Regions from separate parts of the Clostridium moutaii genome, predicted to be linked through region 1. Evidence: riboswitches for the same ligand, from Rfam matches in the RefSeq annotation. Region 1 holds a riboswitch; each other region holds the start of a gene.
What was found. Region 1 has a riboswitch for thiamine pyrophosphate ahead of thiC (phosphomethylpyrimidine synthase ThiC). Riboswitches for the same ligand answer to the same signal wherever they lie in the genome.
Positions count from the first base shown of each region.

Region 2: another riboswitch for thiamine pyrophosphate. It lies ahead of AB8U03_RS11210 (thiamine-binding protein); the one in region 1 lies ahead of thiC (phosphomethylpyrimidine synthase ThiC).
Region 3: another riboswitch for thiamine pyrophosphate. It lies ahead of tenA (thiaminase II); the one in region 1 lies ahead of thiC (phosphomethylpyrimidine synthase ThiC).
Region 4: another riboswitch for thiamine pyrophosphate. It lies ahead of AB8U03_RS01635 (TatD family hydrolase); the one in region 1 lies ahead of thiC (phosphomethylpyrimidine synthase ThiC).

Region 1 covers NZ_JBGEWD010000005.1:20,345-28,627, forward strand. Annotated here, with positions in the region: gene ade (adenine deaminase) at 1-1,378, shown strand, start outside; gene ggt (gamma-glutamyltransferase) at 1,642-3,249, shown strand; gene AB8U03_RS06655 (carbon-nitrogen hydrolase family protein) at 3,490-4,413, opposite strand; TPP riboswitch at 4,692-4,791, shown strand; gene thiC (phosphomethylpyrimidine synthase ThiC) at 4,916-6,229, shown strand; gene pdxT (pyridoxal 5'-phosphate synthase glutaminase subunit PdxT) at 6,449-7,027, opposite strand; gene pdxS (pyridoxal 5'-phosphate synthase lyase subunit PdxS) at 7,029-7,898, opposite strand.
Region 2 covers NZ_JBGEWD010000010.1:30,291-38,573, reverse strand. Annotated here, with positions in the region: gene AB8U03_RS11240 (IclR family transcriptional regulator) at 1-27, opposite strand, end outside; gene AB8U03_RS11235 (ABC transporter ATP-binding protein) at 272-1,372, opposite strand; gene AB8U03_RS11230 (glycerophosphodiester phosphodiesterase) at 1,407-2,111, opposite strand; gene AB8U03_RS11225 (ABC transporter substrate-binding protein) at 2,141-3,490, opposite strand; gene AB8U03_RS11220 (carbohydrate ABC transporter permease) at 3,545-4,366, opposite strand; gene AB8U03_RS11215 (carbohydrate ABC transporter permease) at 4,399-5,313, opposite strand; TPP riboswitch at 5,681-5,780, shown strand; gene AB8U03_RS11210 (thiamine-binding protein) at 5,965-6,273, shown strand; gene thiW (energy coupling factor transporter S component ThiW) at 6,279-6,782, shown strand; tRNA gene AB8U03_RS11200 (tRNA-Thr) at 6,961-7,036, opposite strand; gene AB8U03_RS11195 (replicative DNA helicase) at 7,172-8,283, opposite strand, start outside.
Region 3 covers NZ_JBGEWD010000009.1:71,966-80,248, reverse strand. Annotated here, with positions in the region: gene AB8U03_RS10635 (ABC transporter substrate-binding protein) at 300-1,298, shown strand; gene AB8U03_RS10630 (ABC transporter permease) at 1,261-2,010, shown strand; gene AB8U03_RS10625 (ABC transporter ATP-binding protein) at 2,061-2,669, shown strand; TPP riboswitch at 2,751-2,862, shown strand; gene tenA (thiaminase II) at 2,943-3,602, shown strand; gene AB8U03_RS10615 (ABC transporter ATP-binding protein) at 3,605-4,360, shown strand; gene AB8U03_RS10610 (ABC transporter permease) at 4,357-5,100, shown strand; gene AB8U03_RS10605 (ABC transporter substrate-binding protein) at 5,097-6,113, shown strand; gene AB8U03_RS10600 (hypothetical protein) at 6,256-6,444, opposite strand; gene AB8U03_RS10595 (glutaredoxin family protein) at 6,635-6,865, shown strand; gene AB8U03_RS10590 (YitT family protein) at 6,968-7,798, opposite strand; gene recQ (DNA helicase RecQ) at 8,159-8,283, shown strand, end outside.
Region 4 covers NZ_JBGEWD010000001.1:302,124-310,406, forward strand. Annotated here, with positions in the region: gene AB8U03_RS01615 (serine hydrolase) at 1-1,138, shown strand, start outside; gene AB8U03_RS01620 (ABC transporter ATP-binding protein) at 1,205-1,954, opposite strand; gene AB8U03_RS01625 (ABC transporter substrate-binding protein) at 1,923-2,927, opposite strand; gene AB8U03_RS01630 (ABC transporter permease) at 2,940-3,692, opposite strand; gene AB8U03_RS01635 (TatD family hydrolase) at 3,709-4,443, opposite strand; TPP riboswitch at 4,511-4,613, opposite strand; gene AB8U03_RS01640 (LTA synthase family protein) at 4,691-6,541, opposite strand; gene AB8U03_RS01645 (RDD family protein) at 6,725-7,303, shown strand; gene rlmD (23S rRNA (uracil(1939)-C(5))-methyltransferase RlmD) at 7,307-8,283, shown strand, end outside.

The sequences.
Region 1 (8,283 bases):
TGAAAAAGCATTGGATTTTTTGCTGGATGCAACAGGGCATGTACCGTTGAATATATATATAATGATACCATCATCTGTACCGGCTACAAAATTTGATACCAATGGAGCGGGCAAATTTCTTGCAGAAAATATGGAAAAGTATAAAGATGATCCAAGAGTTCTTGGACTTGGGGAAGTTATGTGTTTTCATGATGTAATAGAGAATAAAAGAGAAATAATGGATAAGATTGTTTTATTTGAAGACAAGATTATAGATGGACACGCACCTGGAATAGCAGGAAAAGAAGTACAATCTTATCGTCTGGCAGGTATTGATAATGATCATGAATGTATTACTTTTAATGAGGCATTGGAAAAAATGAGAGCTGGGTTCCACATCCTGATTAGAGAAGGCAGTGGGGCTAAAAACTTAGAGGCTATTGTAAAGGGAATTCTCCATGCAAAACTTTCTTTTGAACAATGTATGTTCTGCACTGATGATAAACATTTGGATGATATTGAAAGGGAAGGACACATTAGTTATAATGTAAAAAAAGCTATTCAACTGGGAGTGTCTCCTGTTAAAGCAGTCAAAATGGCTACTTATTATCCTGCCAGGTTTTACGGGCTTAAGAATTATGGAGCTGTTGCTGCGGGCTATACGGCAGATATTGTAGTTTTAAAAAATCTAAAACAGGTTAAAATAGACTTTGTTCTAAAATCTGGATATGTTGTGGATGACGATTATCTATCTTTATTTCAATATGAAGTTAAAGAACCAGAGATGTTGAATACAGTTATTTTTAAACCTATAACTAAAGAAAAATTAGTATTAAAAAGGGAAAAGAAAAATCATGTAATGGAAATTGTAAAAGAACAATTGACAACGGAACATCTTTTTGAAGAAATTCCAGGCAAAGGAGATGTTTTTATACCAAATGGGGAATACACCAAACTCTGTGTGGTGGAGCGGCATGGAAAAACTGATCATGTAGCTGTGGCCCCATTAAAGGGATTTGGAATAAAAAATGGAGCAATCGCAACTACAGTATCTCATGATTCCCATAATATTATAGCTGCGGGTGATAATGATGAAGATATTATGATCGCGGTGAATTATTTAAGGAAATTGCAGGGAGGATATGTCATTGCCTCCGATGGAAAAGTAATTGAAAGCCTTCCTCTTCCTATTGGAGGGTTGATTAGCAATTTATCAAGCAGTGCAGTGCAGAAAAAGACAAAAACAATGATTGGCATTGCCAGAGAAATGGGAGTAAATCAGGGAATTGATCCTTTTATCACACTGTCTTTCATGGCACTTCCCGTTATTCCAAAAATTCGTCTTACAGATAAAGGGTTGCTTGATGTGGAGAAAATTCAATTGATAAGACAAGGTTAACCTTTGGACTTGTATTTTAAAGCTTTATATTTTTAATAATATTTTTAATTTACATTATAAATATTATGTAAATTAAAAATAAATATAAACCAAAAAGCCTACCAAATAAAATCATTATAAAAGAACCCTGAATAATAATCCAAGGTTTTACAAACGGAATAATACTTTATAATAGAGATATTAAATTTTATTTTTTATATATTGTATGCAGTTATAAAGCTAAAGTTACAAATTAAATATAGAAATGTTTTGGAGGAGATATTATGATATTTAATGCCTTATATAATCCATATAAAACAACAAGACAGGCCTCTTATGGGAAAAATGGAATGGTAGCCACATCTCAGTCTTTTGCAGCAGAAGCCGGATTCGAGATTTTAAAAAATGGAGGAAATGCAGTAGATGCTGCCATTGCTACAGCAGCTGCTTTAACGGTATGCGAGCCAACTTCCAATGGAATTGGAGGAGATGCTTTTGCAATAGTGTACCATAATGGAAAACTTTACGGATTAAATTCCAGCGGACCATCTCCAAAAGGTATATCCATAGATATTTTAAAAAATAGAGGATATAAGGAAATGCCGAGGTTCGGCTGGGCTCCTGTAAATGTTCCGGGGATTCCTGCTGCCTGGTCAGAACTTTGGAAAAACTTTGGAAAACTTTCCTTTGAAAAGCTTTTAGAACCTGCTGTAAGATATGCAGAAGGTGGGTATCCCGTCACACCTACTGTAGGATGTCTTTGGGAAAAATCATATAGGGAGTTTAAACAAAATTTAAAGGACAATGAATTTAAATATTGGTTTCAAACTTTTGCACCTAAGGGAAGAGCACCTAAAATAGGAGAAATAGTAACTTTAAAGGATCATGCAAGAACATTAAAGATCATAGCTGAAACTGTGGGAGAAGCCTTTTACAGGGGAGAACTGGCTGAAAAGATAGACAAGTTTTCAAGGGACACCGGTGGGTACATAAGAAAAGAAGATTTGGAAAAATACCGGCCTCAGTGGGTAAAGCCCATAAGCATTAATTACAGGGGATACGACGTATATGAAATACCTCCTAATGGTCAGGGTATAACTGTTTTAATGGCATTGAACATATTAAAAGGATTTGAATTTAGAGAAAGAGACTCTGAAGACAGGTATCATAGGCAGATGGAAGCAGTAAAATTGGCTTTTGAAGATTCTTTAAAATATGTTACCGATGCGGAAAAGATGAAAATCAATATAAAGGATTTATTATCGGAATCTTATGCAGAAGAAAGGCGAAAGAAAATAGGAGAAACTGCTTTTATGCCCGAAGTGGATAAAAGTATGAAGGGAGGTACCGTTTATCTTGCTACTGCAGATGGTGAGGGAAACATGGTATCTTATATACAGAGCAATTACATGGGGTTTGGTTCAGGATTAGTTGTGCCAGGAACAGGTATCGCCCTACACAATAGGGGAAATAATTTTTCATTTAATCCTGAACATATAAATGCCCTGGAGCCTGAAAAGAGGCCTTATCATACCATAATTCCCGGATTTTTAATGAAAGATAATAATCCAGTGGGTCCCTTTGGAGTTATGGGAGCATTTATGCAGCCTCAGGGGCATGTTCAGGTATTGATGAATTCTATTGATTTTGGACTAAATCCTCAGGCGGCATTGGATGCACCCAGGTGGCTCTGGACTTATGGAAAGGATATAAGCCTTGAACAGCAGTTTCCTTCTTATCTGGCAGCAGATCTATATACAAGGGGGCATAATGTAAATTATGATATTGATACCGGTGTATTTGGAAGAGGGCAGATAATATGGAAAAATGAAAATGGAGTTTTGGTTGGTGGAACAGATTGGAGAGGTGATGGTACTGTATATTCCTGGTAGGAATAATATCAGCAGCTGTGTCATATATTGAAAAGTATATACTATATAATGTAAACACAAGAGCCTACTATAATTAATCATAAAATTTAAAGTAGACTCTTATATTTTAAAAGGATTATTTATGCTTGTGCAGAAAGCATAAACAACTTCACTTTGGCCATGAGAATCTACAAAGTTCATTCCCTGATAGTAGGTATACTTATGTCTTTAATAATTTTTATTTTAGCATGTGCTTTAGATTTAGTTTTCATGAATAACAAGTTCTAGAACATCTGGGCGTGAATAATGGCCTGTTCCATCAAATTCCATACGGCTAAGTGGAACCTGCTCCATATCGATGTCTACATAAATAATTTCTTCCTTATCCCATACAGGTTCTGTGACGTAATGTCCAAATGGATCGACAATGCAGCTACCGCCAGTAAGAACACCGTCTGGTAATTTTGCTATTTCATCCGGACAATGGAAGATATCAGGATACATATCTTTTGTCACATATTGATTGACATTAATTACATAACAGTGTCCTTCTATTGCTATGTGACGTATTGTGGTTTGCCATTCTTCATTGTTGTTTGTGTTAGGTGCAAGATAAAGTGTAACTCCTTTCATATAAAGAGCTACACGTGCCAAAGGCATATAGTTTTCCCAACAGATCAAACTACCCATATTTCCCCAGGGAGTATCAATGATAGGAAAGGCACCTTCATTACCGTCACCCCAGATGAAGCGCTCTGCACCGGTTGGTTTTAATTTACGATGCTTGCCGACAAGCTTTCCTTCCGGTGAGAAAAACAGATTAGTACAATAAAGGGTACAATTATTGATATCTCTTTCTGTGATACCAAGACTGACATAGGCATGTACCTGACCGGCTGCTTTGGCGATGCGGTCTGTATCAGCACTTGGTACAATGACAGAATTGTCGTAATAAACTTTCCAGTCTTTTCTACCCTCCTCGGTACGACTGCCTACGGTAAAGCCAAAGGTTATTCCATATGGATAGCAAGGAACAAAAGATTCCGGAAAGACAATCAGATTGGCACCTTGCTTTCCGGCTTCAAGAATTTCCTGAACAACTTTATCAATGGTTGCATCCTTATTAAACAGAACAGGTGCTGCCTGTATAAGAGCAACTTTACAATCTTTTTCTAATTGTTTCATAATAATACCTCCTATTTTTTAATAATTATAGCATATAAACTAAAGGATTACACTGCTTCTGTGCCTCTTATAAGTGATTTTGTTATAGATTAACAAGATATTCATACTGCTTTTATTTGGTAATGAAATTCTTAACTTTTGAATCAAGCTAAAATTTCTCAATCTAATGCTCAAGTTTAGTATGTATAATTCTTCTAAGTTAATATAAACTTGACAAATATAGAATATTATTTCATAATTTATATAAAATAATAAAGTATTTATAAAATTAAATATTATATCTATTGCAGGGGTGCTTAAATGCTGAGATGAAAAAAATTCGATCCCTTTGAACCTGATCCAGTTAATACTAGCGAAGGAAGCAATTATTAAATAACTTCTTTACATTTTTTGTGTAGAAGTTTGTGAAGCTAATTTTATTGAGCATGTATGCAATAGATATATTGTATGCATGCTTTTATTATTTAAAATTTTAATTTATAAGGATAAGGAGAGGTATAAGATGAATTATACAACACAGATGGATGCAGCTAGAAAAGGTATAGTAACAAAAGAAATGAAAACAGTAGCTGAAAAAGAAAATATGGATATAGAAAAATTGATGAAATTAGTTGCAAGGGGAAAGGTGGTTATACCAGCTAATAAGAACCATAAGAATTTGAACGCTGAAGGTGTAGGTAAAGGATTAAAAACCAAAATAAATGTAAATCTTGGAATTTCTAAAGACTGTAATAATATAGAAGAAGAAATTAAAAAGGTAAAACTTGCTATTGATATGAAGGCTGAAGCAATAATGGATTTAAGCTGTTTTGGTAAAACTCAAGAATTTAGAAAGAAAATAGTTGATATATATTTTGGTATGATTGGAACAGTTCCTATGTATGATGCTGTTGGATTTTATGACAAAGAATTAAAGGATTTGACTGCAGAAGATTTGTTAAATGTTGTAGAAACTCATGCGAAAGATGGTGTAGACTTTATGACTATCCATGCAGGTATAAATAGGGAAACAGCAAACATCTTCAAGAGAAATCCAAGACTGACTAACTTGGTATCAAGAGGTGGAACTCTGCTTTTTGCGTGGATGCAGTTAAATAATAAAGAAAATCCATTCTATCAGCATTTTGATAAAGTACTAGATATATGTGAAAAGTATGATGTAACTATAAGCTTAGGAGATGCATGTCGTTCAGGTTCAATTTGCGATTCTACAGATGCAAGTCAAATTAAAGAGTTAATGACTTTGGGAGAACTTGCAAAAAAAGCATGGGATAGAAATGTACAGGTTATGATAGAAGGTCCAGGGCATATGGCACTAAATGAAATACAAACTAATATGATGCTTGAAAAGAAACTATGCTATGATGCTCCATTTTATGTACTTGGACCTATAGTTACGGATGTAGCACCAGGTTATGATCATATTACAAGCGCTATAGGAGGAGCTATTGCAGCATCTAGTGGAGCAGATTTTTTGTGCTATGTAACACCAGCAGAACATTTAAGACTACCTGATTTAGATGATGTAAAAGAAGGAATAATTGCCACTAAAATAGCTGCTCATGCAGCTGATATTGCAAAGGGAATTAAAAATGCAAGGAAATGGGATAATGAAATGAGTAAAGCAAGGAGAAATCTTGACTGGAATAAAATGTTTGATATTGCTATAGATCCTGAAAAAGCAAAAAAATATAGAGAAAGTTCAAAACCTGAGGATGAAAAAACCTGTACTATGTGTGGAAAAATGTGTGCAGTTAGAAATATGAATAAAATAATGAATGGGAAGAACATAAACATTCTAAGAGATGATGATTAGATGATTGATATTGATAAATTTAAAGAAGAATATGGAGAATACTGTCTAATTTAATAATGAAAGTGTAAAGAATTTTGGGACTGTAATTAAATTTGTGTAAATTCAAATTTGATTACAGTCTTTTTAAATGCACAAATGGTAATAATATCCATAGATATACTCTAGAAGCAATGAACCTCAATCAAAAATTCTTATGTCAACAACATGAAAACTCCGATCCTATTTGTAATTATTATTGCACATATTAATAAAGTATTTATGAAATTGAAGGTTATCAGTTAACTCAGGGTGGAAGGAGGTTGCTAACATATTAAACTGTCTTACGGCCACAATGTTTTCATTAACTTTACATAATACATGTACATCATCATTCACTTTAGTTATATAAGGAGCCCTGATAAATACCAATGGTATTTTTTCGGTGCAAACTTCATTTATTTTTTTTTGTATTAAAAAGCTATTGATTTGACTTCCGTAAGCATTTCTTTTAACAGTTATATCCATTACCTGCATATGCCTTACCACATCATTTTCAATATTTTTTGCAAGAAGTATCATTCCGGCACAGGTTCCCCATACAGGAAAACCATTTATTATTTTTTCTTTGAGTTTATCAAGAAGACCTGTTTTCTTTAGTAATTTACCAATAGTTGTACTTTCCCCGCCTGGAAGAATAATTCCATCCAAATTCTCCAGTTCTTCAGGTTTTCTTACTTCAATCGTTTCACAATCAAGGTCTTTTAAATGATTAATATGCTCTATTACTCCACCTTGAAGTGCAAGTACACCTATTCTCATTTTACCAGCCTCTTTCTTCAAATCTGTTAGTTAATTCACTGCAGTTTATACCAACCATTGGTTCTCCAAGATTTTCTGATACTTCAGCAATAATTTTAGGATCATTATAGTATGTTGTTGCCATAACTATTGCTTTAGCTCTCTTTTCTGGATCTCCTGACTTAAATATCCCAGAACCAACAAACACTCCTTCAGCTCCTAGCTTCATCATAAGTGCTGCATCAGCAGGTGTAGCTACTCCTCCTGCAGCAAAGTTAACTACTGGAAGCTTTCCGTTTTCCCAAACAAACTCTATTAGATTAAAAGGAGCTCCAAATTCCTTAGCTATAGTCATTAACTCATCTTTTGGTGAATTTTTAACTCTTCTTATATCATCCATTATGCATCTCATATGAGTAACAGCTTGAACTACATCTCCAGTACCAGCTTCTCCTTTAGTTCTTATCATAGCTGCTCCTTCACCGATTCTTCTTAAAGCTTCACCTAAGTTTCTTGCACCACATACAAAAGGAACATTAAAGCTTGTTTTGTCTACGTGATATTTATTATCAGCAGGAGTTAGAACTTCGCTTTCATCTATAAAATCAATTCCAATAGTCTCTAGTATTTCAGCTTCAACAAAATGTCCTATTCTGACCTTTGCCATAACCGGAATAGATACTGCTGCTTTTATCTCTTTTATCATCTTCGGATCAGACATTCTTGAAACTCCACCCTCTTTTCTTATATCTGCAGGTACTCTTTCAAGTGCCATAACTGCACAGGCTCCTGCTTTTTCAGCAATTATAGCCTGTTCAACATTTACTACATCCATAATTACTCCGCCTTTAAGCATCTGCGCCAAGTTTTTATTTAATTCATATTTTGACATAAATACAACTCCTCATTTATTAATTTTTTTAAATGATTATATCATGTACATTACAAAGTTCAAATGTAACGATACAATCATTTAAAAATGCCCCTCATCTCGGATAGATTTTTAACCATTATTTTTTCCATTAATTCTATTAGATTGAATAAGTTTAAGGCTTAATCTCGTTAAACTTAGATTTAGTAAAAAAAGATGTTCAATCTGAACATCTTTTTTGATGTATTTATTAATTTTAATGGGAAATGTCGCGAAGCAGTAGAGTTTTATGCAGAAGTTTTTGAAACAGAAAAGCAGTAAATTATGTCATTTTGAGATACTCCAGCTGATTCAGAATTTACTATTCCGAATGAAGCAAAAAATTTAGTTACTACTAAAATTATGA
Region 2 (8,283 bases), on a different contig from region 1:
TAAAATTGCCTTATTCAAACAATCCACCTCATCATTTTATATATGAAATGCTATTTCATATGTTAAATACATTATATGAATTTTTCTTCTCTTTGTCAATGATATTTTAATAATATTCTTCAGAGCTTCCCATACTATTTCTCCTTATTTATAATTAATAGGTCACAGGTTTCACCTCTGCTGGAAGCACCATTAAAAATAGCGGTCGTAATTTCTACAACCGTTATTTTTATGAAATAGATATCACTTTACCTAAAATATTAAATTTATGCTATAAAACTGCCAATTGTGTTTCTTTATCAAATATATGAAATTTATTCCAATCTAAAGTGAATTTAACCTTATCTCCCGGTCTAGAATCTACTATTCCTTCGACTCTGGCTATAATATTGGAGCTGCCTTTTGATAAATATATATAACTTTCCGCCCCCATAAGTTCTATTAAATCCACATTGAATTCAATCAGATTATCCTCCGAAGAATTCTGTGGAATTCCTATATTTTCAGGTCTTATTCCAATTATTATATTCTTATTTACATAGTCTTTCTTTTTTAAAATCTTTGATACACTGTCCTGTAATATTATTTGTTGCTCTTCAAATGAAATTGCCAGTTTTCCATTTACCTTCTCCACTCTGGAATTTATAAAATTCATCTGGGGACTTCCGATAAATCCTGCTACAAATACATTTACAGGATGAATATATACTTTCTGTGGAGTATCAACCTGCTGAATAACACCATCTTTTATAACAACAATCCTTGTACCAAGTGTCATTGCCTCTGTTTGGTCATGAGTAACATATATGAATGTAGTTTCCAATTTATGATAAAGCTTAGATATTTCCGTTCTCATCTGAACTCTTAACTTAGCATCTAAATTTGACAGGGGCTCATCCATTAAAAATACCTTTGGATTTCTCACTATGGCTCTTCCCATAGCAACTCTTTGTCTTTGACCGCCCGATAGTTCTTTAGGTTTTCTATTCAATAAATCAGATATACCCAGTATTTCAGCTGCATTTTTAACTTTTTCATCTATTTTAGGCCTTGATAATCTCCTCATTTTAAGTCCAAAAGCCATATTGTCATATACAGTCATATGAGGATATAATGCATAGTTTTGGAAGACCATAGCAATATCTCTATCCTTAGGTGATACTTTATTTACAAGCCCATCTTCTATATAAAGCTCTCCACCTGTTATTTCTTCAAGTCCTGCAATCATTCTAAGTACAGTAGATTTACCGCAACCTGAAGGCCCTACAAATACTATAAATTCTTTATCTTTTATTTCCAGATTAAAATCCTTAATGATCTCAACATTATCTGAATATATTTTATGTATATGTCTTAAGGATAAGTTTGCCACTCTACCATACTCCCTTTCTATTAAATGCCATTCCTTAGATCAACTTTTTAAGTATATTGGGATAATTTGTTATGATACCATCTACTCCTAGATCTATAAGCTTTTTCATATCATTTTTTCTATTCACCGTATAAGTGTTTATGAGTATACCGCTTTTTTTAATATCCTGAACTATTTTTGCATCCATAACCAGTGAAAAAAGTGGATGAAGTGCATCAGCTCCCATTTTCTTCGCATATTCTTCCGGTTTATAAATAGCTGTTCCATATAATAATCCTGTTTTTATACTATTGTCATACTGCTTCACTTTTTGCATAGACTTATGATTAAAAGAAGATATTATCACATTTTTTTCTAGTTTATACTGGTATATCTTATCTATCGTATTTTTTTCTAAATTATTGTAATGAATAATATCATTTTTAAGTTCAAGATTTAAAAGCAGATCCTTATCCTTCACATAACTTAACAGCTCATCCAAACTGGGAATTTTTTCTCCTTCTCCAGCATTAAATTTCCTTATTTCTTCATAAGTATGGTTCCTTATAAACCCACTTCCATTTGTAGTTCTATCTATAGTTTCATCATGACATATAACTATAACACCGTCTTTTGTTACATGCAGATCCGTTTCTATTCCATCTGCACCTGCCTCTGCTGCCTTCTTAAAAGACAGCATTGTATTCTCAGGATACAATCCGCTAAAACCCCTGTGCGCAATATTCAAAGTTTTAATCATACTTCTAATCGCCTCTTTGTTCTTATATATTATTTCTTATTATCCTGATTATATTTTTGGATAGTCGAATTTATGCTGTCCGCTGAATTTTTTACAGCCTGTTCAGCAGATTGCTTGTTTTGAAGCATTTGCTCTATATTGGATTCAACAGTCTGCCTTGCCTCAGGAAATACTGACATAAGTGCTCCTTTAGCTGTTTTAGGTGACGCATGAAGCTGATCTATAGCAGTTTGAAACTGTGGTTTTTTCTTTAAATTATCCTTCATAAGTTGTACATCATAGGCTTTTTTAGTTACAGGAAAATATCCTGTCTGCGTAGCCCAATAAGCCTGTTCATCAGGTGATACCATATATTTTATAAATTCCCAGGTTGCCTTTTCTTTTGCACTGTCTTTACTGTCAAGCGCCCATAATGAAGCCCCACCTATTGAAACACCTCCATCCTGTGTTCCATCAAAGGATGGTAAAAATCCAGTTCCAACCTGAAATCTTCCTCCAACACCGCTCAGTACAGCTGATAAATCCGCTGTGGATTCAATATACATAGCGGTTTTACCTGCTATAAATGCATTTTCCGTATCATCTTCATTTCTTCCAAAATTGCCTGCATTACCAGATTCAACTAATTTCTGCCATTCATTTAGCACTTTTAATCCTGAACCATTTTTATCAAATTCTACAGCTGTTGGAGCTTTTTCCCTTCCATTGCCGTTATTTGCATAATTTTGTCCCTGCTTAATTATAAATTGTTCAAAAAACCAACCGTATATAGCCATTGAATATCCATATTGGGTAACTTTTCCAGAGCCATCCTTTTTAGTTAATTTTGCTGCTGCACTTTCAAGCTCTGAAAATGTCTTAGGTGGATTATTGGGATCCAATCCTGCTGCTTTAAAAGCATCTTTATTGTAGTATAGTATAGGAGTTGATGAATTAAAGGGCATTGAATACAATTTATTATTTACAGTATAATATCCTTCTATATTTGGTTCCAAATTTGATGTATCATATTTTTCACTGTCTATAAAATCCTGCATCGGTTTGACCCACCCGCTGTCTATCATAAATCTGGTACCTATATCATAGGTTTGCATGACATCAGGTCCATTTTTTGTTCTTTCTGCACTTTTCAATTTATTTATAGCTTCATCATATTTTCCCTGATATTGTGCATTAACCTTGATATTCTTGTGAGAACTGTTGAAGTCATTTACCATCTTTGTAAGTGCCTGACCATTTTTGCCGGACATTGAATGCCAGAATGTAATCTGTACAGGTTTGCTGCCGCCTGAAGCCTGACCTCCACTATTGACACAACCAGTTAAGGCACCTACTGCCATCAATGAAACCATTAATAAACTTATAAATTTCTTTTTCATTATCTTTCTCCCCTCAAAGTTGATTACTTGCATGTAATTTATATAAGTTCATAATTAGCCTTTTACTGCACCGGATGTCATTCCTTCTATGAGCTGTTTCTGACCAAATATGAAAATTATAATTGAAGGCATTAGTACCATTATAATACCAGCCATTATCAATCCAAAAGACTGATTTTCAGAAAACTGCAGCATGCTTATACCTATCTGCACAGTTCTGCTGCTATCTTTGCTGGTTACAAGCAGCGGCCAGAGATACTGATTCCATGTAACTAAAAAAGTGTACACACCAAGAGATCCTATAATAGGTCTTGACATTGGAAACACTATTCTAGTAAAAAACTTGAAGCTGTTGCAACCATCTATTTTTGCAGCCTCGTAAAGTTCTCTGGGAAAAGTAAGATAATACTGCCTCATCATAAATATTCCCATAGCAGCACTTAAATACGGAATGATAAGTGCTTTATAGCTGTCCAGCCATCCAAAAGATCCAACGGTCAAATAATTGGATATCATAATGGATTCCGCCGGTATCATCATAGTTGCAATAATGATTATAAATAATATTTTTTTACCCCTAAAGTTAAAAAATGAAAATGCAAAAGCCGCTAAACACGATGTTGCAACTTGTCCTACAGTTACTCCTAAAGATACGATAAAACTGTTGATTATAAATTTTATTATAGGTGCTGCATTTAGTGCATCTATATAATTTTGAAAATATAATTTTTTAGGTATCAGTTTCGGAGGATAGGAAAATATCTGATCGGGGGGCATAAAGCTAATAGCTAAAGCATATAAAATAGGAGATATTGCTATCAAACCAAATACTGTGTTTACTATATAAAGGACTGTTTTATTTATACTTTTTTTCATATATTATACCTTCCCATATTTATTTTTAGTTTCTATTTATAAAACACCTTTTTATCCTCATATCTGAATTGAATTAATGTTATTACAAGCATCAATAAAAACAAAATTATTGATTCCGCACTTGCTATGCCAAACCTGTTGTTAAAAAACGCATTTCTATAAATAGAATAGACAAGTACATTGGTAGCTTCCCCAGGTCCCCCCAGTGTCATTATATTTATCTGTCCAAAGGTTTGAAATCCATTTATAATATTGATAATCAGTACAAAAAAAAGTGTAGGTGAAAGGCATGGCAATATTATATTTTTTAATTGTTGAAAATAACTTGCTCCATCTATAGATGCACTTTCCATTAACTTCTTCGGAATATTTTTAAGCCCAGAAGTTATAAAAATAAAATTTATACAACTGTTGAGCCATATGCCAACTATGGAAACTGCAATAAATCCCCAGAACGGGCTCGTAAGCCATCCTATATTCCTTTTAAACAAAAAATTTATAAACCCTATACTTGGATTAAATAGAAGCATCCATATTATTGCAGCTGATGCGGAAGACACTGCCATAGGCATGGCATACATAGTGCTGAATAACCCTTTGAATTTTAATTTGTTGTTACATACAAGTGCTAACATCAGTCCAATTAATATAGACGGTATTGTAGTCACAATGACATATTTGAAAGTGACAATCACGCTATTAATAAAAGAAGGATCTTTAAATAAATCAACATAATTAGATAATCCAGCAAAAGAACTTGTCTCTCCCTGGGCATTTGTATTAAATAAACTTAAATATATAGTTTTGAAAAATGGGAAATAAGTAAATCCTATAAATATGCCTATGCAAGGGATAATATATAAATATGGTTCCAAAATATTTATAATTTTTTTCTTTTCAACAGTTTTATTTTGAGTTAAATTCATCTGTTGTGCTGCTTTTTCCATTTAGATACCTCCATTAATTTTATTTACAAATATATACTACCCCACCAATATTAATAAAGGTTTATATTATGGTTAAATATATTTAACAAATACTTATGCAGTATGATCATAAACTTTTATATATAAAAATACCCACTATAACCAGTGGGTGACCTTTAACATCTTCTTCTGCATTCCTTTTATTGTTTTAAATTGAAATTTAGATCTGTCAAGCTGAGCATACATTAATAGATATCACGTTTTATAGGAAATGAATCTCCATCTTTTCATATCACATTTAAAGAATTAGATAAAAATTTACCATTTTAAATACCTTTACAGGTATTGTCTTCCCAGCAAATTAGTGGTATAATTAAATAAAATTTAATAGTAGTTACAGGGGGACTAATATAGTTGAGAAGGATTAAAAACCTGACCCTTAGAACCTGTCAGTTAATACTGTCGTAGGAAGTCAAAACATAATTCTGATATTGGAATCAAGCTGTTTTAATCTATACGATTAGAACAGCTTTTTATAATATTAAACAAAATAAATAGCACTACATAACTTTTATGCAAATTTAAAAAGCATGAAAAGGGGTACACCACCGCGGGCGTATTTACTTTTTATGCTTTTTTTATTTATAAATAATATCTAGGAGGATTGATAAAATGAATGCAAGTGTAGCAATTCAGGTATTGCCAAAAGTAGAGGGTGAAGATGTAATCTCCATTGTGGACAAAGTTATTGCCTATATCAAGAGTACCGGTTTGAACATATTCGTAGGCCCTTTTGAAACCACAATTGAAGGTGATTATGACCAGCTCATGGATATAGTAAAAAGGTGTCAGATCATCTGTATAGAACAGGGGGCACCAAGTGTAATGTCCTACATTAAAATAAGCTACAACCCAGAAGGTGTCTGGAGTATTGAGAAAAAGACGAAAAAACATCATCCTGAAATGAATGGAGGCAAGTAAACAAAATGAAAAAATCCATTATCAAAAAGGAAGTTTTTACAGCACTGCTGGCAAGTATATCCTACGTACTCAGTACTTTTGTATCCTTTCCAAGAATGGCTCCATTTCAACACTTTGCAAATGTCATAGGTGCAGTTTTTCTGGGACCCCTCTGGGGATTCAATTGTGCTCTTATGACAGGACTTATGAGAATGATATTAAACGGAAGCACAATTTTGGCTGTAATAGGAGCTGTAGTAGGGGCATTTCTTTCAGGACTGCTGTACAAAAAATTTCATAAATTCATCTGGGCAGTAGTGGGAGAAGTAATTGGAACAGGAATTTTAAGTGCAATCATTTCATACCCATTTATGAGAGCTTTTTACGGACTTCCCAAAACTTCAGTCTTCACTTATATCCCCTTTTTCATTCCCGCATCCCTAATGGGAGCAACTTTAGGGTATATACTTCTAAAGGCACTTGATAAATCAAAGGTGCTTCCATATTTAAAGTCTCTTGTAAATAACTAAACAATCCTTTTTTAACATGGGCATTCATAAAACTAGCTTAAGTAAAGCTAGTTTTATTTTAGTCAAACTATTTTAGTTCAAAGGTCCCTTCTGGAATCGGAGGGAATTACCTTTAAATAAAAGCCTAGAAAAATATTGCAAAAACAACGGCTGTAGAAATTACAGCCGTTGTTTTATCTGGTGCTCCCAGCAGGAGTCGAACCTGTGACCTACTGATTACGAATCAGTTGCTCTACCAACTGAGCTATAGGAGCAAAGACACATTATTATTTTAATACAAATCCTGATTATAATCAAATATAAATTAATTTATTTTATAATATTATTGTCCACAAATAAGTATCAAAACAATAAGTCATTATGAATAATTTTTATAATGACTTATTGTTTTATTCCTGATGAATTACATCAAGATTTCCAAATTTACTGAACTGCCCCATCCATGCCAGTTTTACAGTACCTGTAGGACCATTTCTCTGTTTTGAAATAATACATTCTGCTACATTTTTTTCTTCTGTTTCTTTATTATAGTACTCATCTCTATATAAAAACATGACTATATCTGCATCTTGTTCTATTGAACCAGACTCTCTTAGATCTGAAAGCATGGGTCTGTGATCTGTCCTTGCCTCAGGGGCACGGGATAACTGAGATAATGCAATAACCGGACACTGCATCTCCTTGGCAAGAGCTTTAATTGATCTGGATATTTCCGATACTTCCTGTTGTCTATTTTCTGAACTTCTTCCTCCACTCATAAGTTGAAGATAGTCCACAACTATAATGTCTATACCCTGTTCTATTTTCAATCTCCTGCATTTAGATCTCATTTCCATAATTGATATACCCGCCGTATCGTCTATAAATATCTTTGATGCAGCCAGAGGTCCTGAAACCCTGGCTATATTTTCCCAATCTTTATCTTCTAGATCTCCAGTTCTAAGCTTTAGCATATCTATATGAGCCTCCGAACATAATAATTTATATGCCAGTTGCTCTTTTGACATTTCAAGAGAAAATATAGCTACCTTTTTTCCTTCTCTTAAAGCTGCATATTCCGCTATGTTCAATGCAAAAGTTGTTTTACCCATAGAAGGTCTTGCTGCCACCAAAACCATGTCTCCCTTTTGAAAACCGGAAGTTTTAGCATCCAATTCTCTAAATCCTGAAGCTATCCCTGTAGTTTCTCCTTTATTATTAAATAATCTTTCTATTTCTAAAAATCCTCTTTCAAGCACAGCATTCATGGATTCAAAATCTGAAGTCTTCATATTATTGGATAAATCAAATATAGATTTTTCAGCCATATCGATAGTTTTTTCTACATCATCCTGACCATTATAGCTTTCTTCTATTATTTTTGTAGAAGCTTTAATGAGCTTTCTAAGAGTAGATTTATCCTTTATAATTTTTATATAAGATTGCAAATTAACTGTGGACACGATGGATCCACTTAGTTCACTTATATAAGTTATTCCACCTGCGGCCTCAAGTTTAGATT
Region 3 (8,283 bases), on a different contig from region 1:
GGTAATATTTTATAACTATTGCTGAGCCCTATATAAAAAATAAAAGATCAGTTTGAGATATGAATTTGCAAATGTGAAATTAAGAATATTTTAAATTACCATGTATTATTAGCATTCACTGCCATGAATTGCTAATAAACCTATTGTAGTATAATATTATTATTATGTCAACATAATTCTCCCAATGAATTATATATAAAATTACTTTAATGTAATTAAAATCTAAAAAAATAATGTTATAATAGAATAGAAATCGGTATTATATGCGTATGACTAAATTATTAAATGGGGGATTTTTTATGAAAAAGAAAATGGGTATATTTATTATGGCACTAGTACTTATAATATCAACCTTGTTTGCGGTAGGATGTTCTAATAGCTCTAATAATACTGCATCCCAGACTAAAAAAGAAAAAATTAAAATTGCGGCTTTGAAAGGACCTACTGGAATGGGCATGGCAAAACTTATGGAGGATAAAGAGAACTACAGCATAACTTTGTACGATTCACCAGATCAGATAACATCCAAGCTTATAAATGGAGAATTGGACGGCGCAGCGGTGCCTTCAAATTTAGCATCAATTTTATATAATAAGACAAAGGGTTCAATTAAACTTGTGGGGATAAACACTTTAGGTGTTTTATACATTGTAGAAAATGGCAATGCAGTGAAAAGTATAGCTGATTTAAAGGGGAAAACCATTTATTCAAGTGATAAGGGAGCCACTCCGGAATTCATATTAAATTACATATTGAGAAAAAATGGTCTGGAACCTGGAAAAGATGTAATTATTGATTATAAAATGAATCACAGTGATCTGGCAGCAGCAGTAGCGGCTAAGAAAGTGGACTTAGCAGTACTGCCGGAACCTTTTGTAACTACAACTAAGATGAAAGACAGTAGTTTGCAGGTGCCTATAGATTTAACCAAGGAATGGGATAAAGCTTCCAATGGACAAAGTAAGCTGGCTATGGGAACTATCGTATTTAGAAAGTCTTTTATAGATAAAAGGGGAAAAGATTTAGATAACTTTTTAAATAAATACAAGGAATCCGTGAATTTTGTAAATTCAAAGAAGACAGAGGCTGGAAAACTAATGGAAAAAGATGGCATAATTCCGAAGGCTAAAGTGGCAGAGATGGCCATACCAAACAGTAATATAGTATTTATAAGTGCAAAAGATGGAAAACAAATTCTTCAAAAATTTTATGAAGTTTTATATGAAAGTGATCCAAAATCTGTTGGGGGAAAGATACCGGATGAGAATTTCTATTACAGTGGAACCAAAGGTAATTAAAAAATTATTTATATTAATATTCTGGTTGTCTATATGGGAGTTTTGCTCCATTTTTATAAATAATTCACTTCTTTTACCATCACCTTTTGAGGTAATAAAAACACTATTTGTTTTAATGAAAGAAGCTTATTTTTGGAAAAGTGTTTTTAGCAGCATAATAAGGGTAATTTCAGGAATTTTGATATCTGTAATTGTAGGCATTGTGCTTGGTGTAGCTGCAGGTCTCAACAAATTTATAGAAGAAATTCTAGATCCTCTTATAATTACAATGAAGGCAACTCCTGTTATGTCCATAATTATTATAGCTTTAATTTGGTTTACTTCATCTTATGTGGTTATTTTTACAGCTGTCCTAATATGTTTTCCAATAGTATACACAAATGTAATTCAGGGAATAAAGTCTGTGGATGAAAAGTTAATTCAGATGGCAAATGTATATAAGGTTAAAAAAAAATATTTATTAAAAGATATATATCTTCCAAGCATAAAAAATTATATTGTGTCAGGTATACTCATGTGCCTTGGAATTGGCTGGAAGGTTTCAGTTGCGTCAGAAGTATTGAGTACACCTAATTACTCCATAGGATTAAATCTTTTAAATTCTAAAACAACTCTTGAAACTCAGGAGCTGTTTGCATGGACTATTGTAGTTGTAATACTGAGTTTTATGTTTGAAAAGATATTTAAACATTATTTAGATGTAAAAAAGTAATTTCTAATATGAAAATTTAAATTGCGTAAGTATAGAGGAAGGTAGCTTGCATGGAAAATGATGATAAATATGAAGTTATGATTAGAAATTTAAATAAGTCCTATGGGGGAGTGCCTGTATTTACAAATTTAAATGTGAACTTTCTAAAAAACAAAATCACAGTGGTACTTGGACCCTCAGGTTGTGGCAAAACCACTCTTTTAAATATTATAAGTGGAATTGAAAAAGATTATAGTGGACAGGTGGATTTGGAGAGCAGCAGGCTATCTTACATTTTTCAGGAAGATAGATTGATTTCACATCTTACAGTGTACGAAAATGTGGCCTTTGTATTGAAGTCAATAATGAGTAAAATTGAGGTGAATTTAACTGTAAATAAATTTTTAAGCATGGTGGAATTGTCAAATTGCAAGAGTAAATTTCCAAGAGAATTAAGCGGTGGTATGAAGAGAAGAGTTGCACTTGCCAGGGCCTTTGCCTACAAAAGTGATTTGCTTTTAATGGATGAACCTTTTAAAGGCCTGGATGATAGATTAAAAGGTGACATAATAAAGAAATTTTTATCACTTTATAGGGAAAATAAAAGAACAATTATACTGGTAACTCATGATAAAGAAGAAGCAAGTGAGCTAGGTCATATAGTTTATTCGCTGGAGTGAAATGCAATAGAAATATTGATTAATTTCAATTATTGTAGTAATATAATTGGTGTTTATGTAATATATAAAATTAAATACTTTTATATATCCCGGGGGGGCTGGTGCTACCGGCTGAGAGTAAGGATTAAATCCTTAGACCCTATTTATACCTGATCTGGTTAATGCCAGCGTAGGAAGAGGCCACATGTAATTTAGCGAGTAAAGGTACAAACCTCTTCAGAAGGTTGTACCTTTTTTTATGAAAATAATTGTGAATTGAAAAAGGGGGATTATATGAAGACATCTATAAAATTGTATGACAGTGTAAAGGACATATGGGATTCTTATTATCAGCATCCTTTCATAAAAGGGATAGCAGATGGAAGTTTGGAGATAGATAAATTTAAATTCTATATGATTCAAGATTATATATATCTTTTGGATTATGTAAAAATATATGCTCTTGGAGTGGTTAAATCCAATGAGGAGAGTACGATGAGGGGCTTTTCCAAAATGGTGGATAATATATTAAATGGGGAAATGAATATACATAGGACTTATATGAAGAGACTTGGCATTGGGAAAAAGGATATAGAGAATACCAGAGCTTCCATTGAAAATATTTCATATACAAATTATATGTTGTCAGTGTCTCAGATGGGTGATTTAATGGATTTGACTACTTCACTTCTAGCTTGTATGTGGAGTTATTACTTAATTGGAAAAAAACTGAGCAAAATAGATGGTGCCGCCCAGCATGAATTTTATGGACAGTGGATAAATGGATATGCATCAGAGGATTATGAAAGGGAAACCGAGTGGATAATTGATCTGCTTGATCATCTAACTGAGGACATATCGGAGAAGAAATTTAAAAAATTAAAGGAAATTTTTATAAATACCAGTGAATATGAGAGAATGTTTTGGAACATGGCATATAAAAAGGGGATGTAATCGTGCTGGAATTTAAAAATATAAGTTTTAAATATGATGAAGATCCTGATTTCATAATAAAAAATTTGAGCTTTACTGTGAATAAAGGTGAATTTATAAGTATAGTAGGTCCCAGCGGATGTGGCAAAAGCACTGTGTTCAGACTTATTTGCAAATTGGAAAGGCCTTTTGAGGGAGATATATTTTTAAAAAATAGAAATATTAATGCTTTGAAAAAAGGATACATAGGATATATGCCTCAAAATGACCTTTTAATACCCTGGAGAACTATACTTCAAAATTCTTCACTGCCTCTTGAAATCAAAGGTGAGGATTTAAAAAAAGCAAGGTATGAAGCTGAAAAAATACTTAAGGCCTTTGGACTTGAAAAATACAAGAATAAATACCCGAAGGATTTATCAGGAGGCATGCGTCAGAGGGTTTCTTTTACAAGAACTCTTCTTACAGGAGCGGATATGCTTCTTTTAGATGAACCTTTTAGTGCGCTGGATGCAATAACAAGACTTTCCATGCAGGAGTGGCTTTTAGATAAATGGTCAAATTTAAATAAAACGGTGTTGTTCATAACACATGATGTAGAAGAAGCCCTCTTTTTATCAACAAAGATATTTATAACAGATGGAAGTCCCATAAGAAAATTTAAAGAAATAAAAGTGGATTTAAGTTATCCCAGGACAAGAGGTATGCTTGATAGCCCTGATATGTTAGAAATAAAGGGAGAGCTTATAAGTGAATTGAAAAAGGGGGTAAGGTTGTGAAAAAATACAGATCATCCATAATAATATGCCTGTTATTTTTTGCAGCCTGGGAGGGAATTGCCAGATATATAGATGCCATGTATATACTTCCCTCTCCTACGGCAATTGTAAAAAAAATATGGGAACTGAAAGACATTCTATTTTTGGTTCACCTTCCGGCAACTCTTCTTGTAACTTTTGAGGGACTTGGAATATCCATAATATTTGGAGTGCTCCTTGCTGCTGCCATGAATATTAGTGAAAAGGTGCAGAGAGCTCTTTATCCAATTGTAATTGTAACTCAGACAGTGCCCATAACTGCACTTGCACCTATATTTGTGCTGTGGTTTGGATATGGAATATGGAGTAAAGTACTGGTAACCATACTCATAACTTTTTTCCCCATAACAATAAATGTATATGATGGGCTTCGTTCAACAAGAAGGGATATGGAGGAACTTCTATTTACATATGGTGCCAGTAAAAAGGATATATTTATAAAATTGAAGTTCTCAGCAGCACTTCCTTATTTTTTTTCTGCTCTTAAGATAGCAGTCCCGCTAAGTGTGGTAGGTGCAGCTATAAGTGAATGGCTGGGAGCACAGGCTGGTCTTGGATATTTCAGCAAGAGAATGATGACACAACTGGATGGTGCCGGAGTTTTTGCCCCTATTGTAATATTGTCTGCAGTTGCACTGGTTATGGTTAAAATTATAAGTGTGCTTGAAAATAAAATAGTAAAAGGGAGGAATGAAGTGTGAAAAAAATAAAAATTTTAGCTTTTATGATATCAGTTTTAATGCTGGTTGGTTTAACGGGATGCGGCAGTAAATCATCCCAAAGCGATAATGGCAAATTGGAGAATGTGGATTTGGTGCTTGACTGGTATCCAAATGCCATACATACTTTTATATATGCAGCTATTGAAAAGGGATATTTTAAGGAAGAAGGGCTTAAGGTAAATATCAAATTTCCATCAGATCCTACAGACCCGCTGACTCTTCCAGCTGCAGGAAAAGCAACGCTTGGAATCTATTATCAGCCGGATCTTGTAATCGCAAGGGCTAACCAGGGAGTACCCGTAAAATCAGTTGGGGCAATAGTGCATACTCCACTTAATGTCATAATAGCTTTGAAGGGAAATAATATAAATTCTCCAAAAGATCTTCAGGGAAAGACTGTAGGTTATTCGGGAAATCCATTGAATACAGAATATGTAAAGACCATGGTTAAAAAGGATGGGGGAAATCCGGACACTGTTAAAATGGTGGATGTAGGATTTGATCTTTTATCATCCATGGTAACTAAAAAGGTGGATGCAACTACGGGAGGCCTTATAAATCATGAGGTTTTAATGATGCAAAATGAAAATCATCCTGTAAATTATTTTGATCCTTCAAAATATGGAGTGCCAAATTATTATGAAGAAGTATTTGTAACCAGTGATAAAACTCTCAAGGAAAAACCCGAAACCATCAAAAAATTTATGAAAGCCGCCCAGAAGGGATTTGAATATACAAAAAATAATCCAGATAAATCATTGAAGATACTCATGGACAATCAACAGAAAGGCAGTTTCCCACTTAAAGAAGCTGTTGAGGAAAAGAGCCTCAGTATACTTTTACCTAAAATGGAATCAAAAGATGAGCCTTTTTTAAGTCAGGATAAAAGAGTATGGCAGAACAATATAGATTGGTTAAAAAAACAGGGACTTCTAAAAAAGGATGTAAATGCGGAAGATTTTTATGTGAATGTTCTAGATTATAATAAATAGTCATTGTGAACTGTGCTGTGATAAAGCTGTACTTAAAGATCAGGATATATAAGTATTTATCCACAACTTTGAAGAAACTGAGAGTGCAGCTTTGAATAAAAAATAGAGAGATTAAATTCTCTCTATAAAAATTTAAACTAGATTATTTGCCATATTTATTAAGCAACTTTTCCAATTCCTGTGCTTCCAATGCAGATCCCTTTGCAAATTGTTTAAATTTTTCATTGATTTCTTTATTATCTATTTTCTTTGAGTACTCTTGAAAGTCTCTTACATTTTCCTGTACATCAAGAAGCTTATTTTTTATCATATCTTCTGTTGTTAAATCCATCTCATTCCCACCTTTCCATTAATATATTTTGTAAGAATTAATGATTTTATTCATATTTAGCTTAATAAAATTGAGTCTGTATTTCATGTTATTGAATATATTCTGTATTATTTAATAACTATTATTGAATTATACACATCAATGTGATATTATAAATTTGAAAGGTAAATGTTACAAGGAGATGGTTTTTATGAGTAAGGTAGACATATTTACAACTAGCACCTGTCAGTACTGCCACAGTGCAAAAGAGTTTTTTACAAAAAACAATATAGATTTTACAGAGCATAATATCACTACAGATGCCGATGCGAGAAAGGAACTAATGAAAAAAGGATATAGATCAGTTCCCGTCATAGTTATAGATGGTGAATATCTTGTGGGATTTAATGAATCAAAAGTAGAAAGCCTTTTGAATATTTGATGATAAAATTTATTATAAAGTCAGAAAAGGGATGCAGGGATAAAAATTATTTTATCCCTGCATCCCTTTTCACATATAATGAACAAGGTTCTCTTAAATTAATTAAGCTGTACCAAATCCCTTGCCGTAGGCTTCATAAGAATTCTGTATTAAAACCAGGGCATTTATATCAACTTCTTTTACTAATTTTTTTAGTTTTACCAGCTCCGTATTTGTCACAAGACACATTAATATGTCACGTTTGTCATCTGTATATCCGCCTCTTGCCTCAATTTTGGTAGTTCCACCGTGTAATTTGGTTAAGATCAGATCATTGATTTCCTCAATTCTATCGGAAATTATGAATACTGACTTGGAATCGGTAAAGCCCTTAATATATATATCTACAACTCTTCCAATCAAATATACCGTTACTATGCCGTAGAGAGCTTTTTCTATACCAAAAACAAAACAGGTAAGCATTACTATGGACAGATCTATACTCATCATTAGTTTCCCCACAGGTTTATGTGTGTATTTGGATATGATTTTAGCAATGGTATCTGTGCCGCCTACAGAGGATTGTCTGCTTAAAAGCATCCCTAAAGCAATACCGGTGAGTACACCGCCTAACAAGGAGGATAAGAGGATATCGTTGGTAAAAGGAGCAATATTACTAGTCAATTCTACAAATACTGGAACGAGAAAAACACCTAATGCTGTATTCAACACAAACCTTTTACCCAGTGTCAATAATCCCAGAATAAAAATGGGCACATTAAAAATGCCTATTAATATTGACCTTTTTATGTGAAGTACGGATTCCAGTACAATGGCTAGTCCAGAAACCCCGCCTGGCACAATTTTATGTGGTGCAAGAAAAACGTTCAAAGCAAAAGAAAATAAAAATAATCCCAATAAAATTACAATTAAATCACATAAATTTTTTTTCATTCCACTTCCCTCCTATTTTTAAAAAGATAAGCACTATAAAAGCCCTCCGTCCCTTTGGGATGAAAGACTTTGCTCACATGGCAGATTTTTTGTTTAATAATAATGAATTAATACCATTATGAGTACAAATACATTTCATAATTAAAATTACCATCTGATTAAATAAATTGCCAATTATTATTTACAATACTCATTATAATGAATTAAAGTATATATATCAAGATAATATTTATTAACTTATATAATATTTTTATATAAGTATTTTACGCAGATATTTTAAAATAAGTGACAATTTTAAAACCACAATTTTATATGCTATAATTTGTATAGAATATATAAAATATAGAGGTGAAGTCATTGATTAACAGCGCCTTAAAGGTTTTACGCAAATACTATGGATATGAAAATTTTAGAGGAGATCAAAATAACGTAATTGAAAGTATATTAAGTGGCAGAGATACCATGGCTATAATGCCGACAGGAGG
Region 4 (8,283 bases), on a different contig from region 1:
AATAGGTTCCATGACCAAACAGTTCACAGCCATGGCAATAATGCAGCTGGTGGAAAAGGGATTGATAAATGTAAATGATCCACTCTCCAAATATATTCCCGATTTTCCAAATGGAAATATCATAACAATAGAAAATCTTCTCACCCACAGTTCCGGAATTGTAAACTGCACCAATCTCCCTGAATTCTGGAGCATGAGTCAGGACTCTTTAAAAGATATAAACAAGGTAATAGATCTATTTAAAAATAAGCCCCTGGAATTTAAACCGGGAACCAATTTCAGCTACAGCAATTCGGGATACATTCTTTTAGGATATATAGTTACAAAGACAAGTGGAATGAGTTATGAAGATTATCTTGAAAAAAACATCTTCCAGCCGCTCAACATGAAAAATACGGGATTGAGCTACAAGGGCACTGAAAAAATATATTCTTCTACAGGTTACAGCGGTTATCTGGACGTCTATCCTGTAAGCGACGAAGCAACACTGAATGGATCCTACGGTGCAGGATGCCTGTATTCCAGTACAGAAGACCTTTATAAATGGGACAGGGCTCTTTATACTGAAAAGCTGGTAAAGAAATCCACTCTGGAAAATATATTTTCAAATCATATAGCCATGACACCCTCCGGCCCCTACTACGGTTACGGCTGGATGCTCGCAAGTGGAAAATACGGAAAGGAAATATACCACGGTGGAAATACAGTTGGATTTACAAGCAATATAGCCAGGTATCCGGACAAGGATCTCACTATAATTATTCTCAGCAATATAGGTTATTACAATATAAATCCTCTAAATGATACTCTGGCAGATATAGCCCTTGGCGGAAGCTATGAACTTCCAAAGGCAAAGCAGATAGTTAATGTGGACAGCAAAACCCTTGATAAATATGTGGGTAATTATAAGCTTCAGGGAAATCTCGGAAATGTCTCCATAACAACTGATGGAAAAAATCTCTATTTTGAACAGAACAGCAGCGGTGAAAAATATGAATTGTTTCCTCAGTCACAAAATGAATTTTTTCTGAGAATAGCGGATGTAAGTCTCAAATTCAACATTGACAGTAAAAATGCAGTTACAGGACTTGAATTATACCAGCTGGGATTTGATGTACACGCTGACAGATCGGAATAAGAAGGGACAAACAGGGGTCTGACCCCCTTACAGAAAATGTAAGTGGGCCAGACCCTAACTTGTCCTCTAAAGCAATTTCAAAATATCTTCTTTCATCTTCAAAAGTTTCTGTGAAAACAGCCTGTTTTCTCTGTCGTCCCTGTTAAAATCCACTGCTATCTCTTTTTTCACCCTCCCTGGTTTTGAAGAGAGTACATATATTCTGTCTGAAAGCACAATGGCCTCCTCAATGTCATGAGTTACAAAGAGTATACTCCTGCCAAGCTTCTCCCTCATGCTTAAAATCCATTTCTGCATCTTTCCTCTGGTTATGGAATCAAGCGCGCCAAAGGGCTCATCTAAAAGCATCACTTCCCTGGAAGAGAGAAAAGTTCTCAAAAAACTGGCCCTCTGTCTCATTCCACCTGAAAGCTCATAAGGATATTTATTTTCATAGCCGCCCAGCCCAAATATGTGAATGTATCTTTTTGCATCTTTTCTCGACTGTTTCTTATCCCTTCCCTTTATGTCAAGGGGCAGCACCACATTTGAAAGTACAGTCTTCCAGGGCAGGAGTAAATCCTTCTGCTGCATGTACCCTATATCATCCTTTACAAAAACCCTGCCTGTGTCTTCATGTATGAATCCCGTTATTATGTTGAAAAGTGTACTTTTTCCACAACCGCTGGGTCCAAGGATGGAGACAAATTCTCCTTTTTCAAGATACAGGGATATATCTTGAAGTATTGTTTTGTCTTCAAACCTCTTGCACACATTTTCAAGTTCAATCATTACTTCATCACTGTTATTTTGGCAGGAATTCGTTTGTGAATGCATCACTTGTATTTAACTCCTTTTTTATAAGACCTTTGTCCTTTAAAAATTTGGCATAACGCTGCCATACTTCGGATTTCATAACTCCCCATCTAGGTGCATCCGCCACATACTGCTTAGCCATATATTGTTGACTTTGCACAGCAAGATTTTTGTCTATCTCAGGTGCATATTTCAAAAGTATATCTGCACTTTCCTCAGGGTGCTTTATAGAGTATTCATATCCTTTTGCAGTAGCTGCCAGGAATTTTTTTACCTTTTCGGGATTTTTGCTTATAATCTTGTCACTGCTTATAAGAATAGGTGTATAGTAGTCAAGAGCCGGATCCAGATCTTTAACAGGTATATAATCCAAATCTTCACCTTTCAACTTTGCCTGAATTCCAGTCCATCCTTCAAAAATCCATGCAAAATCTATATTCTTTTTTGTAGCTGCAAAGAAATCGTCATTTCCAATATTCACTATTTTAACCTTGCTGAAGTCCCCTCCGTCTTTCTCCATGACAGCTTTAAGTACTGCTTCTTCAGAAGGCGATCCCCAGCCTCCGTATACTTTTCCTTCAAAATCCTTGGGAGTTTTTATGTTCTTGCTTTTAGGTGCGGCAAAACCTGACGTATTGTGCTGAATTATAGTGGCAATAGCCTTTACAGGAAGAGGATTGTCACTTGTAAGTGCATAGGTGACATCCTCCTGATAACTGACTCCGAAATCACCTTTCCCAGCTGCTATGAGATTTGTGACGCTTCCCTCGGAAGGCTGAACTATTTTGACATCCAGTCCTTCATCCTTATAATATCCTTTATTCAAGGCCACATACAATCCAGTATGATTTGTATTCGGAGTCCAGTCCAATATTACAGTTGTCTTGTCTAAGGAATTTGATGTTTCCTTTTTATCATTTGTCCCGCATCCGTCCAATGCCAGTACGATTGTAAAAATAGCCAGTATTAAAAATATAAATCTGCTTTTTTTCATTATTATCCCCTCTTATTTCCAATGTATTATTTTTTTGCCTATAAAGTCTATCATATAGATTATTGCAATGCTCACTGCAACAATAACCAGAATTGAGGCAAATACCTTGTCCAGCTGATAGGCGTTTTTGGCCCTCACCATGTATACACCTATTCCGCTGTCTCCCCCCAGCCATTCACCTATAATTGCAGCCATTATCATGTAAGTTGCGGCAATCTTCAAACCTGAAAAAAAGTTGACCAGAGCATAGGGAAGTTTTAGATGGTAAAATATCTGTAATTTTGATGCCTTCATATTATGGAACAGATTTATGTAGTCCATGTCTATTTTTTCAAGACCATCTACAAGGCTTACAACTATGGGAAAAAAGCATACCGTTATTACAACTATTATCTTGGGAAGTGCTCCAAATCCGAACCATATTATAAAAAGCGGTGCTATGGCTATAGTGGGAACTGTCTGGGATATTAATAAAATAGGATAAAGTGATTTTTTGACCACATGAAAACTGTCCATTATTATAGCCAGTACAAAAGAAAATACTATGGATATGAAAAATCCTATAAAGGATTCATAAAGCGTGGTTTCCGTATTTTCCATTATATTTTTAAAGTCCGAAGCAAGAGTCTTTATAATATCCCATGGAGAAGGAAGAATATAAGGCTGTATATACTGAAAGCTCACTATTATCTGCCATAAAACCACAACTGCTGCTATGGTAACTACCGGGTATATCTTATCTTGAATATTTTCTGATTTTTTCATTTTAAACACCTTAAATTCATAATTTAAATCTGTTAAAATTGCTGGATATTTTGTCTTTAACCTCTTCATATTGAGTCCCTTTTATACTGGAGATCTTTTTTACAATATTTTCAACTTCACAGGGGTATCCATACTCTTTATTCACCCATTCAAGAGAAGTGGGTCCGTCTGTTTCGGTCAATATTCTATCCATGGGAAGAATCTTCACTATTTCATCTGTAAGCCTGGAATACCCTATATCAACACTTATGGTAAAATAGCATCCCAATTTTAAAAGTTCTTTAAGAGTATCCACCTTTCCGCTGTACCAGTGAATTATAGGTGTTCTCAATTTATAACTTCTTATATATTCCAGTATTTTTTCTTCCGCTCCCTTGGTGTGAATATTTACTATCTTGTCATAGTATTTTGCCCTGTCCAGAAAGTATTCAAATACCCTGCCCATTTTGGGATATTTTTCACTCTCCAAAACCCAATAATAATCAAGACCTATCTCTCCTATGGCCCTGCACTCCTTGACATAACCGTCAAAGCCATCAAGATCACCGCAATTTTTATATGCTTCCCAGGGGTGTATTCCAAAACAGGGTATTATATTTTCATTTTCTGCACTTATCTTTTTTGTGAAAATATAACTTTTCAGATCCATGGAACATCCCAAAGTCACGATATCATCTTTTTCTATGATATCAAGTGCTTTTTTTAAGTTCTTGCCATAAAAATCCATGTGATTGTGAGCATCAACAAACATCTAAATTATCCCCCTATAAAACTTTGACAAAAAATAAAAGCACTATTTATAAATAGTGCTTCAGGATACGAATTGTAAAGCGGTTTCCCTACGTCGGAGTTACCCGAATCAGGTTCAAAGGGTTAAAGCTTTCACTTTTCTCAGCCGTCACGGCACCCCTGACACTACAGACAATATTAGATTTATTACATTATTATATTATCACTTATTTATAAATATGTAAATATTTTATGTACACATTCACAATTTATTTATCCAATTTGTCAATTGCATCATGTTTTAGTATATAATCGGAATATCCAAGCTGATTTAACACATCCTCCTCATCCTTCTTAAGGCTGCTGTTTTCAGGTATCCTTTTTCCGGTCTTGACATTGTAGTACACATCATCCTGGGAGGAATAATAATAATTTTTATCTATAAAAGAACCATTTCTAAATATAATCCTCTGACTATTGGGATTGAAAAGATCTTTCCCAAACATATCTTTTCCGGGAAGATCAAATAAATTACATACTGTAAGGTATATGTCCATTTCACCCCCATAGGTATTATTCACACCTTTTACCGATTCATCGGGAAAATGTATGAGAAGAGGCACTTTCTGAAGTTTTTCCCAGTTCACATCAGAAGTAGAACTCATATTTAAAAATTTGAACAGCTGCTGCTCTTTGTCCTTAGGTATTGCATAATGGTCACCATAAAGCATTACAACTGAATTTTTCAGTGTTCCATTTTCATCAAGTTTATCCAAAAACATTCCCAGCTGCTCATCTGTATAATGTATGGCCTGCAGATAATTTCCAATAAGACTTCCTTTTAAATTTCCCACATCAAAATTACCATATTTATCCACAGCATCGTAGGGGAAATGACTTGTGAGTGTTATTAAGAAAGCATAATAGGGTGATTTCATATTGTTCAATTTTACAAGTGACTGATTTAAAAAAGATTTATCACTTAATCCCAGCCCTATGGATTCATCTTGCCTATAACTTTTTTCACCGTAAAAATCATCAAATCCAAAGCGTTTGTACATTATATCCCTGTTCCAGAAATTTTCCCTAAAGCCATGAAATGCTGCTGTACTGTAGCCATTGTTTTTGAAGTTTTCAGGCATTGCCTGGAATTTATTTCCTGAATATAGAAAATAAACTGCTCCCGCAGGAGCTGGATACATGGAATTATTGGTCATGAACTCTGCATCGGAAGTACCTCCTGCAGCTACCTGATAGTAAAAATTATCAAAATACTCGGATCTCTTCACCCACCTGTTTAAATTTGGAGTTATCTCCTGTCCATTTATGGAAGCATTTATTACAAATTCCTGAAGAGCTTCCACCTGTATCATTATCAAATTTTTTCCCTTTACAGATCCCTTTAAGTTTTTATTATCCGATTTGTTTTTATCCATAAAATCATCTATGGTATCAACTTTTTCTTTAGAAATAGGTGCCAATTTAGTTATATTGGCAGAAATTGAATTGTAAATATCCAGACAGTGGTAATTTAAAATACCTAGTTTTCTGGTTATGTATACCTTATTGTACATTGTACTCAAAAGTCGTGGCTGCTCCTTGGACAGATTATAAAAGCTTTTAAAATCCGTCAATACCCCCAAAAAAAGAAGTACTACAAGCACTGATATCCTGTAACTTATGGAAATATCAGTTTTTCTGCTTCTAACACACTTATTTATAAACGGCACTATAAATATAACATCAAAAAAGTACAGAAAGTCTTTAAAATTCATCAAATCTGCCACACTGGATTTTACTGCACCCAATTGAAATCCGCTTATAAGTACAGGCAGGGATATAATATCCTTAAAATATCTAAAATAAATCAAATCGCTTACTATAAAAGAACTGATTATGATGTTCAATATATAGAGCATTTTTGAACGTACTTTTGTTTTAAAAATAAAGGATATGGAAACAATAATAATTACCGAGGCAATAGTTGGAATAAAAAGTGATTCAGTTTTTATATATCCTGTTTCCAAATGCCTGCCATATACTAATATTTTAAAAGTTACACATATTATAAAAAAGATTACATCTAAAAAATTCAGCAAAAATAAATTTACCCTATTCATATTAAATATCCTCGATTATCCAAATTCATATAACACTAAAATTATAAAACTAATCCACAAAATTGTAAAACAATATGTGAACAATAATGAAAGATTTTTTTATACCTATTTACATAGATGCCATAGTGTAGCATAATATATTTGTTATGGAAAGGTTAAAAATAACAAGGAGGTATGTATTTAATGGACGAAAAAGATGAAAATAAAAATGAGCTCTCAGTAGATGAAGATGCAAAAAAGCAGTTTCTAGAAGAACTTAAAAATAAAAATATGGAAGAAAAGAAAAAATTAGAGGAAACTAAAAGGAAAGAAAAACAGGAAAAAGAAGAACAGCTTAAGAAAACAAAAGAGCAGGAGAAACCAGAGGAATCCGGTCAGGAAGAAGAGGAACACCTTGAAAATACTAAAATTGACAATATTAAAGAGGAAAGCAATAAAAGTGATACAGTAGATGAAAAAAGTTCAGATGAAAAAACCTCTGATAATAGTTCTGGTTCTAAGAAGAAAAAAAGTTTGGTACCTGGCAATTTAAAATCTTCTATTATAGATACAGCTGTCACAGCTGCAATTTCATTAGCATGTCTATATTTATTTGATCTTATTTTGAGACTGTTGTTTGGATGTTATATAGCAGATATGAAAGGTATGTTTATAATAGTATTTTTAATAGTATTGATCTTATATCCTGTTATAATGAAAAGCTGCAAGTTGAAAAAAACATTAGGTGAAAAATTTTCTAGGACATCAAAAGGAGAAGATTAAAAATTGAAAAAGGGAAATGAGTATGAATTTTACATAAAAAAATTACAGTTTCCGGCTATGGGAATAGCAGAAGAAAATGGAATAAAGGTATTGATAAAAAATGCTGTTCCCGGTCAAAAAATAAAAGCACAAATTACAAAAAAAAGAAATAAACATGCAGAAGCCAAGATGCTAGAAATAATTGAAAATGTAAGTTATGCAATAAATCCTACTTGTCCCCATTTTAATCTTTGCGGTGGATGTAATTTTCAATTTATACCTTATAATATACAAGTTGAACTAAAAAAGCAGCAGGTTCTGGATTTGTTTGAAGAATCCTCCATTGAAAATTTTGAATTTATGGGTATAGAAAAAAGTCCCGAGGAATTTCAATACAGAAACAAAATGGAATTCACTTTTGGAGATTCACAAAAGGGCGGCATTCTGAACTTGGGCATGCACATAAAAGGAAAAGCATTTGACATTGTAAATGTGGATAATTGTAAAATAGTAGATGAGGATTTTACACTGGTGCTAAATAAAATTGTAACCTACTTCAGGGAAAATGAATTACCCTATTACAGGGTACGGAGTCACAATGGATATTTAAGAAATTTAGTGATTAGAAAAGGCAGAAATACAGGAGAAATTCTAATAAATATTGTAACAACTTCTCAAACTGAATTTGATTTTAGCCAGCTCACTAAAATATTAAAAAACCTAAATTACAAAGGCAGGCTAATGGGCATACTCCACACTACAAATGACAGTTTATCAGATGTAGTTAAAATAGACTCAATGGAAATATTATATGGAAATAATTATATAATAGAGGAAATTTTAGGTTTGAAGTTTAAAATTTACCCCGAGTCCTTTTTTCAGACCAATTCCAAAGCCACTGAAAGGCTGTACAGTATAATTAGAAGTTTTCTTGAGGATGCCTCTTCAAAAACAGTTTTTGATTTATACTGCGGTACTGGAACCATAGCACAAATACTATC